2 regions of the Microbacterium luteolum genome follow, and region 2 is predicted to be linked to the other one. Evidence: predicted binding sites of a transcription regulator. Region 2 holds the regulator's gene; the other holds the start of a gene.
What was found. The regulator HrcA, encoded in region 2, represses chaperone genes, less so after heat shock. The targets are predictions, from matches to a motif close to TTNGCACTCGNNNNNNNCGAGTGCNAA.
Positions count from the first base shown of each region.

Region 1: a site for HrcA is predicted at 4,241-4,267, ahead of groES (co-chaperone GroES). Genes of this name have one in related genera too.

Region 1 is NZ_BAAAUN010000001.1:1,427,790-1,434,313, forward strand. Features, by position in the region: gene ABD648_RS06920 (ABC transporter ATP-binding protein) at 1-399, shown strand, start outside; gene ABD648_RS06925 (ABC transporter ATP-binding protein) at 396-1,166, shown strand; gene ABD648_RS06930 (ABC transporter substrate-binding protein) at 1,363-2,634, opposite strand; gene rarD (EamA family transporter RarD) at 2,779-3,714, opposite strand; gene groES (co-chaperone GroES) at 3,859-4,155, opposite strand; gene ABD648_RS06945 (class I SAM-dependent methyltransferase) at 4,315-5,523, shown strand; gene ABD648_RS06950 (hypothetical protein) at 5,530-6,524, opposite strand, start outside.
Region 2 is NZ_BAAAUN010000001.1:244,363-250,886, reverse strand. Features, by position in the region: gene ABD648_RS01215 (PhoH family protein) at 1-590, opposite strand, end outside; gene ABD648_RS01210 (histidine triad nucleotide-binding protein) at 670-1,020, opposite strand; gene ABD648_RS01205 (16S rRNA (uracil(1498)-N(3))-methyltransferase) at 1,069-1,797, opposite strand; gene dnaJ (molecular chaperone DnaJ) at 1,800-2,915, opposite strand; gene hrcA (heat-inducible transcriptional repressor HrcA) at 2,953-3,984, opposite strand; gene ABD648_RS01190 (carboxylesterase/lipase family protein) at 4,099-5,520, shown strand; gene hemW (radical SAM family heme chaperone HemW) at 5,522-6,524, opposite strand, start outside.

The sequences.
Region 1 (6,524 bases), 1.2 Mb from region 2:
CTGATGAGCGACCCGACGCTGGTCATGCTCGACGAGCCGATGGCCGGCGTGAACCCCGCGCTCACGCAGTCGCTGCTCGACCACATCCTCGATCTCAAGGGCCTCGGCATGACCGTGCTGTTCGTCGAGCACGACATGCACATGGTCCGCCACATCGCCGACTGGGTCGTGGTCATGGCCGAAGGACGCGTCGTGGCAGAAGGACCGCCGGACGAGGTCATGGCGGACCCCGCCGTGATCGACGCCTACCTCGGCGCCCACCAGGACGTCGACCTCGGCGCCGTGACCGGCCGCATCCCCGTGATCTCGGATATCGACCCGGTGAGCTTCCGGGAGCAGGTCGAGGCCGAGGTCGAGGCCGAGGAATCCGTCGACGACGCCGAGGAGAAGAAGGCATGACCGACCAGACGCCCGTCCGGAACGAGATCAAGAACGACGACGTCATCGTCGAGCTGAAGGACGTGCACGCGGGCTACCTGCCCGGCGTGAACATCCTCAACGGCGCGAACCTCACAGCCCACAAGGGCGAGCTGATCGGCATCATCGGCCCGAACGGCGCCGGCAAGTCGACGCTGTTGAAGGCGATCTTCGGCATGGTGAACGTGCGCAGCGGAGACGTCACTCTCCACGGCGAGAGCATCGTGGGGCTCAAGGCCGACAAGCTCGTGAAGCGCGGCGTGGCCTTCGTCCCGCAGACCAACAACGTCTTCCCGTCGCTCTCCATCGAGGAGAACCTGCAGATGGGGCTCTACCAGAACCCCAAGATCTACGCCGAGCGACTGGAATTCGTCAGCAGCATCTTCGCCGAGCTCGGCAAGCGTCTCAAGCAGCGTGCCGGTTCACTCTCCGGCGGCGAGCGGCAGATGGTGGCGATGTCGCGCGCGCTCATGATGGATCCGTCGGTGCTGCTGCTCGACGAGCCGTCCGCCGGCCTCTCCCCCGTGCGCCAGGACGACGCGTTCATCCGCGTCTCCGACATCAACAAGGCCGGCGTCACGACGATCATGGTCGAGCAGAACGCCCGGCGCTGCCTGCAGATCTGCGACCGCGGCTACGTGCTCGACCAGGGACGGGATGCCTACGAGGGCACCGGTCGCGACCTGCTCAACGACCCGAAGGTGATCGGGCTGTACCTCGGTACCCTCGGCACCGAAGACGCCGCCTGACGCGGAAGAGAAGAGGGGCGGATGCTGCGGCATCCGCCCCTCTTCCGTGCCAGGACGCTTCGACAGGCTCAGCGACCCAGAGGCTGGGTCCCTGAGCCTGTCGAAGGGCTGAGCCTGTCGAAGGGCTGAGCCTTTCGAAGGGCCGAGCGCACGGCGAAGGCCCCGGATGAGTCATCCGGGGCCTTCGTCTGTGTGATCAGTTCGTGCGGGTGATCAGGTTGTCAGCACCGTACTTGTAGGTACCGATCGAGGCACCCTGGGGGTCGCCGTTCTCGTCGAACGTGACCTCGCCGGAGTAGCCGTCATAGTCGGCCGTGCCACCGTCGTTGATGATCTTGGCGCAGTCAGCGAAGCTGGTGCACTTCTCACCGTCACCGGTGCCGCCGGAGACCTCAGCCATCTTGGCCGCGATGTCCGCGCCCTCGGTGGAACCGGCCGCGAGCGACGCGAGAGCGACGAGAACGACGGCGTCGTAGGCCTCAGCGGCGTACGTGAAGTCGTTGACCTCGGGGTTGCCCTCACCCGTCCAGAACGTCTGCAGACGATCCGTGAAGTCGTCTTCGAGCGCCGGGCCCGGCTTGGTGCCCTGCGCGCCCTCGAGCGAGAACGAGAAGTTCGTGTCGGGCGAGGAGCCGTAGTCGGACAGGTTGCCGTCGACCAGGTACCACTTGTCCGGCGTGATGCCGGCGTTCTGCAGCAGCGGGGCGATGGTCTTGAACTGGTCGAACGACACGATCGCGACGGCATCCGGGTTGGCTGCCTTGATCGTCTCGACCTGAGCGTCGAACTGACCGTCACCGACGTTGTACGAGGCGTCGGCGACGACCTCGCCACCTGCACCCTCGAACGTCGACTTGATGTTGTCGAACAGACCCGTGCCGTAGGCGTCGTTCTGGTAGATGACACCGAGCGTCTTGTGTCCGTCTTCGGCGATCAGGTTGCCGAGGACCTCGCCCTGCAGCAGGTCGCTGGGCGCGGTGCGGAAGTAGAGGCCCTTGTCGTCCCAGTCGGTGAAGTCAGGACCGGTGTTCGACGCGGAGATCTGCAGGATGCCTGCGCTCACGTTGCCGTCGAGGATCAGGCGGGAGACGCCGGATGCCGCAGCGCCGACGATGGCGGTGACGCCCGCGCCCTGGAGCTTGGTGATCGAGGTCTCGTACGCCTTGGTGTCGGTGTCGCCCTCGTCCTCGGCGGTCAGGTCGATGGTGACGCCGGCGGCGGCCTCGTTGACCTCCGACACGGCGAGTCCGACGCCGGACTCCATGGGCGGGCCGAGGAACGACAGCGAGCCGGTCTGCGGCAGCAGCGAACCGAGCTTGAGCGTCAGGTCGGCTGCGGGCTTGTCTCCACCGCCGTCCGAGGGCTCGGCGTTCGGCGTGCTGCAGCCGGCGATGACGATGGCGGATGCGCTGAGCAGCGCGATCCCCGCGAAGACCTTCGCGCTGCGCGAACCCTTCAATACGTTCATGTTGCTCCCTTGCGTAACTGAGCGCGGATTGTGACCACGATCGGGTGCTCTAACACTAGAGCGTGGGACACGCCGACAGGGGTCGCTCATGTTTCGGTGCGTTAACGATCCGACACCGAGTCCGGTGCGCAGCGGAACCGGGAATCAGAGCGTTTCGGGCTTCGCGACCGCGCGGCCACGTCGGGCGGCCAGGACGAGGTCCACCACGAAGACGACGATCGCGATCCAGACGATGATGAATCCGGCCCATCGCTCCGCCGGCATCGGCTCGCCGAGGACCGCGACGCCGATGATGAACTGCATCACCGGGGTGACGAATTGGATCATGCCGATCACCGTGAGATCGATGCGTCGCGTGCCTGCCGCGAACAGCAGCAGCGGCACCGCCGTGACCACGCCGGCGAACCCGAGCACCAGGGCGTGACCCCAGCCGTTCGCGCCCATCGTGATGCCGGCGGGCGTCTGCGCCACGATGATCAGCTGCACGACGGCGATCGGGATCAGCCAGAACGATTCCAGCGTCAGACCGCTCACCGCGTCGACGGCCGGCCCGATCTTCTTCTTGATCAGCCCGTAGACGCCGAAGGAGGCCGTCAGCGAGAGCGCGATCCACGGGAAGGCGCCGTAGGCGACGACGATCACGACGACCGCGATCGCGGCGATGGCGATGGCCGCCCACTGCAGACGGCGGATGCGCTCCTTCAGCACGAAGACGCCGAGCAGCACCGTGGTGATCGGGTTGATGAAGTAGCCGAGGCTGGTCTCCACGACGTGGCCGGTGAGCGTGCCGAGGACGAACACCTGCCAGTTGACGTAGATGAGGAGTCCGGCCAGCGCCGTCCAGCCGAGCAGCTTCGGCTGCCGGAGGATCACACCGAAGGCCGCCCAGCCGCGGGTCACCGTCAGCAGCAGGAGGCAGAAGACCAGCGACAGCAGCACGCGCCACGCGACGACCTCCCAGGGCCCGGTGGGCACGAGCAGGAGGAAGTAGAGCGGGAGGATCCCCCAGAGAAGGTACGCGCCCCCGGCGTAGGCGACTCCGGCGGTCCGAGTGGCGCGGGTCGTCGTCTCAGGGGGCACTGCACAACCCTATGTCGCGCGGGCGGTGCTCGGCGCCGCAGGGCGACGGTCCGGAGGAGTCCGGCAGAAAACCGACGCCGAGTGGCGGGATGCAGAAGGGGCCCGGATGCCGCAGCATCCGAGCCCCTTCCGAGGAACGCTGGTTCAGCGGACGACGACCGCGAGGACGTCGCGAGCCGACAGGACGAGGTACTCGTCTGCGCCGAACTTCACCTCGGTGCCGCCGTACTTGCTGTACAGGACACGGTCGCCGACGGCGACGTCGATCGGAACGCGGTTGCCGTTGTCATCGATGCGGCCGGGGCCGACGGCGATGACCTCGCCCTCCTGGGGCTTCTCCTTGGCAGTGTCGGGGATGACCAGGCCACTCGCGGTGGTCTGCTCGGCCTCGACCTGCTGGATGACGATGCGGTCCTCGAGCGGCTTGATGGAAACCGACACGGTCTACCTCTTCTTTCTTGACGCTGACACGAAAGACTTGTTCGCACTCTCAACCCGAGAGTGCTAATCCAGTCTAGGCGCTCGGCTGGCACTCATGCAATGCGAGTGCCAGCGCCAGGTCCGTCTCGGCGGCGAGAGCAGGGGAATTAGGCTGAGGTCGTGGAGATGTCCGAGCTGCGTGCCCTGCTGACCCCCGAGGGGCTCGGGCTGCTCGACGAGCTGGGGCCCATCGAATCGACCGCTGAGGTCGCCCGCGCCGTCTCGCGGCTCCGCGCGGCAGGGCACTCCCCCGAACTGGTCTCCGCCGTGGTCGGCCAGGCGCACCTGCGCTTCCGGGCGACGACGAAGTTCGGCGCGTTCGCCGGCCGGATGCTCTTCACCCGCGCCGGGCTCGAGCAGGCGACGAGACTCGCGGTCGCGGCACGGCACGCGCAGCGCATCCGCAGCTCTGGCATCACGCGGGTCTCCGACCTCGGCTGCGGCATCGGCGGAGATGCCCTCGCTTTCGCCGGTGCGGGCCTCGACGTGCTGGCGGTCGACGCCGACGAGGTGACGTCGGTGATCGCCGCCTACAACCTCGCGCCCTTCGGCGATACGGCCGTCGTCCGTCACAGCACCGCGGAGAACGCTCTCGATGCGCCCGGCGAGGAGCACGGCGCCGTGTGGATGGACCCGGCGCGGCGCACTGCGGGGCACAGCGAGACACGACGCGTGTCCTCCGACGACTACTCCCCCTCCCTGGACTGGGCCTTCGACGTCGCCGCGCGGATGCCGACGGGCATCAAGCTCGGACCGGCCCACGACCGCGACGCGCTCCCGTCCGACGGCGAGGCGCAGTGGGTGAGCGCGGACGGCAGCGTGGTCGAGCTGGTGGTGTGGAGCGGCGCGCTCGCGCGGGAAGGCGTGCGCCGGGCTGCCCTCGTGATCCGCGGCGAGCGCTCGCACGAGCTCACCGCGGGAGCCGACGCCGAAGACGCCCCCGTGCGCGAACTCGGCGCCTTCCTGCACGAGCCCGACGGCGCGGTCATCCGTGCGCGGCTCATCGGCGACGTCGCGCGGAGCCTCGACGCCGGGATGCTCGACGAGCACATCGCGTACCTGACGTCGGATGCCGCGCTGACGAGCCCCTTCGTGCAGTCGTTCCGCGTGCGCGAGACCATGCCGGCCACCCCCAAGGCGATCAACGCGGTGCTGAAGGCGAACGGCATCGGCCGACTCGAGATCAAGAAGCGCGGCGTGGACGTCGACCCCGCGGCCTTCCGGAAGAAGCTCGCGTTGCGCGGGGACGCGGAGGCCACCCTGATCCTCGTCCGGGTGGGCGACCAGCGCCGTGCGATCCTCGCCGATCGCGTTCCCGCCCCGGCCTGACGGCCGTCACTCGTCGGAGTCTCCCGGCGCCTCGACCCTGATCGGGTCGCCGGGCGGCGACTCGATGCGCACGGTGTCGCCGGGCGTGATCGGGGAGGAGAACGACGAGTCCCGCGTGATGGTGAGGAACGGGGTCTGGTTCTGCGTGTTCTGCACGCCGATCGTCCAGGAGACGGGGAGCCCGCCGTCGATCCCGTCGACCACCGCGAAGAGCCCGGCACCGGGCAGGTCGAAGGTCGTGCTGCACACCGGGGGCTCGTCGGGGGCATCGATGATCATGCAGTGCTCGAACGACCCGGCGTCGTCGCCATCGGCGAATCGGGATCCCAGCCACACGGGCTGGTCCTGGAAGTAGCCGACGAGCGACAGGCCCATCGAGAACCCCTGCTCGAACAGCTCCGTCGCCCTGGCGCGCTCCTCGCCCTGGAACTGGTTCACCATGGTGACGCTCGGCGTCCACCGCTGGATCGAGACCATGGGCTCGCCGGCCGTCGAGAACAGCATGTAGACGTTCACACTGGTGCCGGAGACGACGGCGGGATCGACGTCCGCATCGCCCGGGTCCGGCACCATTACGAACGTCGACAGTCCGAACGGCCCCACATCGTCGCGATCCTGGCACGAGTCGGAGGACTCCTCCCCCACGTCCATCACCACGCAGACCAGTCGTCCGTCCTCCCTCGTGCCGTACCAGACCAGAGCGTCCTCGTCCTGGCCGACGGCGCGCAGCGTGCCCGGGTCGTACTCGCCCTGGTCATACAGCTCGAGTCGTCTCTGCTGCTGGTCCTCGCTGAGAGGGATGACCTCGGGGCGCTGCCCGAAGAGCGCCCAGCCCGTGCCCACGCCGATCGCGAGCAGCAGAGCGGATGCCGCAGCCACGAGGACCCACCGACGTCGCGGCACCTCGAGCCAGGTCCTCCGCCACCGCTCGCGCCGCGTCTCCGCGCGCGGTTCGACACGTGGTTCGGCAGGCGGTTCGGCGGCAGTCCCCGTCGCGGGGC
Region 2 (6,524 bases):
CCGGTGGCCATCAGCCGCGGCACGATCTCGGGGTCCATCATCTCGTTGAGCGCGTCGTACAGCGGTCGCAGGTACGGATCGATCTTGTCCGTGAGCGTGCCGGGGAGGAACCCGAGCCGCTCCCCCGCCTCAACTGCAGGACGGGTCAGGATGATGCGGGTGACCTCCTTGCGCTGCAGCGCCTGGACGGCCTTCGCCATCGCGAGATAGGTCTTGCCCGTTCCGGCGGGACCGATGCCGAACACGATCGTGTTCTCCTCGATCGCGTCGACGTACTCCTTCTGCCCGAGCGTCTTCGGCCGGATGACCTTGCCCCGCGTCGTGAGGATCGCCTCGCCGAGCACCTCGCTGGGACGCGGACCGCCCTCCTGCCTCAGCATCCGAGCCGAGTTCGAGACATCGCTCGGAGCCAGGTCGTGACCCGCCCTGGTCATCGCGAGCAGCTCGTCGACCAGGCTCTTGGCTCCGGCGACGGCCTCCCGCGAGCCGCTCAGGGTGATCTCGTTGCCTCGCACGAGGACCTGCACATCACGGTGCTCCTTCTCGAGCATGCGCAGTAACCGGTCCTGCGGACCGAGCAGCTGCACCATCGCGACGCCGTCGGCGTAGATCTTCTCGACCGACTCGGGCGGGACGCCGCCGAGGCTGCGTTCCTGCGGTTCGTGGTTGTCAGGCACCGACACTCTTCTCCGTCAGTCCGCCGGCCAGCACATGTGCGTGGACGTGGAAAACCGTCTGACCGGCGTTCGCGCCGGTGTTGAAGACGAGGCGGAAATCGCCGTCGTCCGTGTGCGTCGCCGCGAGTTCCTTCGCGAAGGCGATCATCTCGGCGAGCAGAGCCGGATCTCCGGCCGCGAGCTCGGCGACGTCGCGGTACTCCGCCGACTTCGGCACCACGAGAAGATGCACGGGCGCCTGGGGCGCGATGTCGCGCAGCGCGAAGACGCGATCGGTCTCACCGAGGATCTCCGCAGGGATCTCCCCGTTCAGAATGCGCGTGAAGATCGAGGGTTCCGTCATGGTGTCAAGTCTACTGACCGTCACGGACCGCGGTCCGTGGGTCCCGGCTCACCAGCGCCCGAGCGCGACCGACAGGAGGGCGATCGCCGCAGGACCCGCCGTCGAGGTGCGCAGCACCGTGTCGCCGAGGAGCACGCGCTCTGCACCGGCATCCGTCAGCAGGGCGAGCTCCTCGTCGGAGATCCCGCCCTCGGGACCGACCACCAGTACCAGGTCGCGCCCGTCCGGTTGAATCGCCGAGAGCCGGACCGATGCCGTCGGATCGAGCAGCAGCACGCGGTCGGTGCTCGCCCGCGCGGCGAGCTGCTTCGTGGTCACCGGTGCGGCGACCTCGGGGACCCAGGCGCGGTGCGCCTGTTTCGCCGCTTCCCGCACGATGGTCGCCCAGCGCTCCCGCCCCTTCGCGGCCTTGGGGCCTTCCCAGCGCGACACGCTGCGGCCGGCCTGCCACGGCAGGACCTCGTCGACGCCGAGCTCGCAGGCGGCCTGCACGGCGAGCTCGTCGCGATCGCCCTTCGCGAGGGCCTGCACGAGGACGATCCGCGGCGAGGGTGCCGGATGCTCGATCCTCTCCTCGATGCGCACGTCGACGAGCGACGGCGACACCTCTTCCGCGACACCGGCGAGCCACACACCGGCACCGTCGCCGACCGTGACGGCCTCGCCGACGCGGAGCCGGCGCACCACGGCCGCGTGCTTCGCCTCGGCGCCGGTCAGCGACACGACGTCTCCGACACGGGCGTCGGTCGACGACTCGACGAGGAAGTGCAGCGCCACGATCAGTGCCCGCGGAACCGGTCGCGGAGCTTGGAGAAGAGTCCCTGCTGGAACTGGGCGAGCTGCGGGCCGGGGGCCTTGGCCTTCTTCGCGAAGTCCTCGATCAGGGCGCGCTGCGCGGAGTCGAGCTTGGTCGGCGTCACGACCTGCACGCCGACACGGAGGTCTCCGCGCTGCGAACCGCGGAGCGGGGTGATGCCCCGACCCTTGATCGTCAGCACGTCACCGGACTGCACGCCGGGACGGATCTCGAGGTCGACCTCGCCGTCCAGTCCCTGGATCGAGGTCTCCGTGCCGAGGATCGCATCCGACATCGACACCTCGAGGGTCGCGAGCAGGTCATCGCCCTCGCGGCTGAAGGCCTGGTGCGCGTTCACGGACACCTCGACGTACAGGTCTCCGTTGGGGCCGCCGGCCTTGCCGACCTCGCCCGAGCCGGGGAGCTGCAGACGGAGTCCGGTCTCCACACCCGCCGGGATGTCCAGCGACACGGTGCGGCGCGAGCGCACGCGCCCCTGGCCGCCGCAGGTGCCGCACGGGAACGGGATCGTGGTGCCGTAGCCCTCGCAGGTACCGCACGGCTGAGAGGTGACGACGTTGCCGAGAAGGCTGCGCACCTGACGCTGCACGTGTCCCGAACCGCCGCAGATGTCGCAGGTCACGGGCGAGGTGCCCTCCTGGCAGCACGACCCCTGACAGGTCTCGCACAGCACTGCCGTGTCGACCTCGATGTCGCGGTGCGCACCGAAGACGACGTCGCCGAGGTCGAGCGTCACGCGCACGAGGGCGTCCTGACCCCGTTCGCGACGAGAACGCGGTCGTCCGCCGCGGCCGGCACCCTGTGCCGCGCCGAAGAACGTCTCGAAGATGTCCCCGAAACCGCCGAAGCCGCCGAAGTTGCCGGCTGCGCCGTCGCCCCCGCCCATGTCGTAGCGACGGCGCGAGTCGTCGTCGCTGAGCACGTCGTACGCGTGCGTGACGAGCTTGAACTTCTCTGCGGCCTCGTCGCCCGGGTTCACATCCGGGTGCAGCTGCCGCGCCAGGCGCCGATACGCCTTCTTGATCTCGTCGGTGGAAGCGTCTCGGGACACCCCGAGAACCTCATAGTGGTCCGCCACGATCGCCTTTCTGCGTGTGTCTCTCGTGACCGTCGCCTCAGCGACCGGCCTCGTCCTCGTCGAGCATCCGCGACAGGTAGCGGGCGACCGCCCGCGCCGCCGCGAGATTGCTCGGATAGTCCATGCGCGTCGGCCCCATCACACCGACCCTCGCCGTCCCGCTGGGGGCGGCGTAGTTGCTGGCGACGATCGACGCCTCGCCGAGACCGAACGGCTCGTTCTCGGTGCCGATGCTCGCGCCGAGCCCCTGCTCGTCGGTCACCATCTCGCCCATCAGCCGCAGCAGCGTGACCTGCTCCTCGATCGCCTCGAGGATCGGATGGATGCTGCCGCGGAAGTCCTGCTCCCGCCGCGCGAGCGTCGCGGCTCCCGCCATGACCAGACGCTCCTGACGGAACTCCCCCAGCTCCTCGATGACGACGGCGGCGAGCGTGCGCAGCGCGACGTCCTTCGTCTGGTCCTCGGCGGCGACGAGGTTCTGCAGCCGCTCGGCCGCATCGCTCACCGCCTGCCCCGTGATCAGGGCCGAGAGCCGCGCGCGCAGGACGGCGGTGTCGGCCTCGTCCACGTCGACGGGCAACGGCGTCAACCGCTGCGAGACGCCCCCCGCGTCGGTGACGAGGACGATCAGCACGCGATTCGGCGCGAGGGCCACGAGCTCGAGGTGCGTGATGTGCGCGCGAGCGAAGGACGGGTACTGCGCGAGCGCGACCTGCCCGGTCAGCTGCGTGAGCACCCGGACCGTGCGGATCATCAGATCGTCGAGGTCGGTGGGGCCCGTCAGGAACGACTCGATGGCGGTGCGCTGGGCGACGCTGAGCGGTCGCAGCTGCGCGAGATGGTCGACGAAGACGCGGTACCCCTTGTCGGTGGGCACCCGCCCCGAGGAGGTGTGCGGAGCGGTGATCAGCTCTTCGTCCTCGAGCAGCGCCATGTCGTTGCGGATGGTCGCCGCGGAGACGCCGAACGAGTAGCGATCGACGATGGAGCGGCTTCCGACGGGTTCGTGGGTCTCGACGTAGTCCTGCACGATCGCACGGAGAACCTGGAGTCCTCGCTCTGAGACCATCACCTTCCCCTTCCGCCGGCACTCGGACACTCGCTGGCACTCTGATGTTCCGAGTGCCAATCCTACCCCGCGCAGCCGAGTAAGCCCCGAAAGGCCACCCCTAAGATGGCGCTCATGACGACGACGCCGCCGACCGCGACCCTCTCCGGCGGCACCGTCCGCGGAACTCTCGAGACCGGCATCCGCCGCTTCCTCGGCATCCCCTACGCCGCCGCACCGTTCGGTGCGAACCGTTTCCGCGCCCCGCAGCCCGCGACGTCGTGGGACGGGGTGCGAGACGCCACCGAGTTCGGCCCCACCGCACCGCAGCTGCCGTACCCCGGTCCGATCGGCGAACTCCTCGGCAGCGTCCGCATCGAGGGCGACGACATCCTCACCGCGAACGTGTGGGCGCCGCAGGATGCCGCCGCCGCGCCGGTACTGCTGTGGATCCACGGCGGCGCGCTCGAACGCGGCACGGCGGCGCTCGGGCTGTACGACGGCATGCCCTTCGCACGCGCCGGGATCGTGTTCGTGTCGATCAACTACCGGTTGGGGTCCGAGGGCTTCTCGGTGCTCGACGGCGCTCCCCGCAACCTCGGTCTGGAGGATGCCGCGGCCGCCCTCGCCTGGGTCCACCGCGAGGTCGAGGCGTTCGGCGGCGACCCGGGGCAGATCACGGTGATGGGCGAATCGGCGGGAGGGGCGATCGTCGCGGGGCTCCTGGCGAAGGAGCAGTCCCGGACGCTCATCGCGCGCGCGATCATCGAATCCGGACCGCTCGAGGCGCAGGCGGCGCACAAGGCCGGCCGCATCTCCGTGCAGCTCGCGAAGCGACTCGGTGTCCGCCCGGAACGCGGGGCCTTCGCCGAGATCTCGCCCGACCGCCTGCTCGAGGCCAGGCGACAGCACGCCGCAGGATCCTCCCCGCTGGGCGGAGCACCCGGCTTCCAGTTCGCGATCGACGCGGAGAGCCTCCCGCGTTCCCCGCATGAGGTGCTGCCCGACGTCGACATCCCTCTGCTCATCGGCAGCAACACCGACGAGTACCGGCTGTGGTTCCCGCCGGCGGCCCTCGACGGCATCAGCGCGCTCAAGCTCCTCGCGGCCCGTCTCGCCCTGCGGATCCCGCGCGCCGCCGTGCAGGCGTACCGCGCGGAGTTCCCCGACGCGTCGACCGGCGAGATCTTCGGGCAGCTCGCGACCGACGTTCTCCTGCGCGCTCCGCTGACGCGTCTCGCTCGGAAGCGGACCGCGCCGACGTACGTGTATGAGTTCGCTTGGAACAGCCCGGTGCGCGACCTCCGAGCGGCGCACGCGCTCGAGCTCGGATTCGTGTTCGACCGGCTCGACGACCCCGAGGCGCAGCGCCTCGCCGGCCCGGACGCGCCACGTGAGCTCGCGGCGGAGATGCATGCGGCGTGGGTCGCGTTCGTGAAAACCGGCGACCCCGGGTGGCCGGTGCTCGGCACGGAGCGCCGGACCCGTGTGTTCGACACGACCAGCGCGACGGTTCCGCAACGGCGCACGACCGGATTGGACCTGCTGCCGACCTGAGTCAGTCGGTCAGCTCGCGCACCACCGCGTCGGCCATGAGCCGACCTCGGAGCGTCAGCTGGACGCGGCCCTTCACGGCCGCGACCGGATCGACCAGCCCGTCGGCGATGAGCCCGGCCACCCGCGTACGGTTCGCCGGGCTCACCTCGTCGATCGCGATCCCCTCCCGGATGCGGCTGAGCAGCAGGATCCGCTCCAGCAGGCGGGAATCCGCGTCGGGTCGCTCGGTGCCGGCGGCGGGAGATTCGGATGCTGCGAGCCGCTGAGCGTAGGCGGCGGGGTGCTTCACGTTCCACCAGCGGAGACCCGCGACATGGCTGTGCGCACCGGGCCCGAAGCCCCACCAGTCGCTCCCCCGCCAGTAGGCGAGGTTGTGCCGAGACCGATTCTGCTCTGCAGTCCGGCCGTGGGCGGCACACGCCCAGTTGCTCACCTCGTACCAGTCGAAGCCGGCGGCGGCGAGGCGCGCATCGGCGAGCTCGTACATGTCGGCCTGCAGGTCGTCGTCGGGCGTCGGAACCTCTCCCCGCCGGATCTGCCTGGCGAGCTTCGTGCCGTCCTCGATGATGAGGGCGTAGGCGGAGATGTGGTCCGAGTCGAGTTCGAGCGCGGCATCGATCGACGCCTCCCAGTCGGCGAGCGACTCGCCGGGCGCGCCGTAGATGAGGTCGACGCTGACCGCGAGGCCCGCGTCCTTCGCGGCGGCGACCGCCGTGCGCACGTTCTCCGGACGATGAGTGCGGTCGAGCGCGGCGAGCACGTGCGGCACCGCGGACTGCATGCCGATCGAGAGGCGGGTGACGCCGGAGGCCGCGAGAGTGCGCGCGACGTCCGGAGTCACCGTGTCGGGATTGGCCTCGACCGTGACCTCGGCACCTTCGACCAGACCGAAGGCGGATGCCGCGGCGTCCAGCATCCGCGCCAGATCACCCGCCGGGAGCAGCGTCGGCGTGCCGCCGCCGAAGAACACCGTGTCCATCGGTCGCAGGGCACCTGCTTGGCTC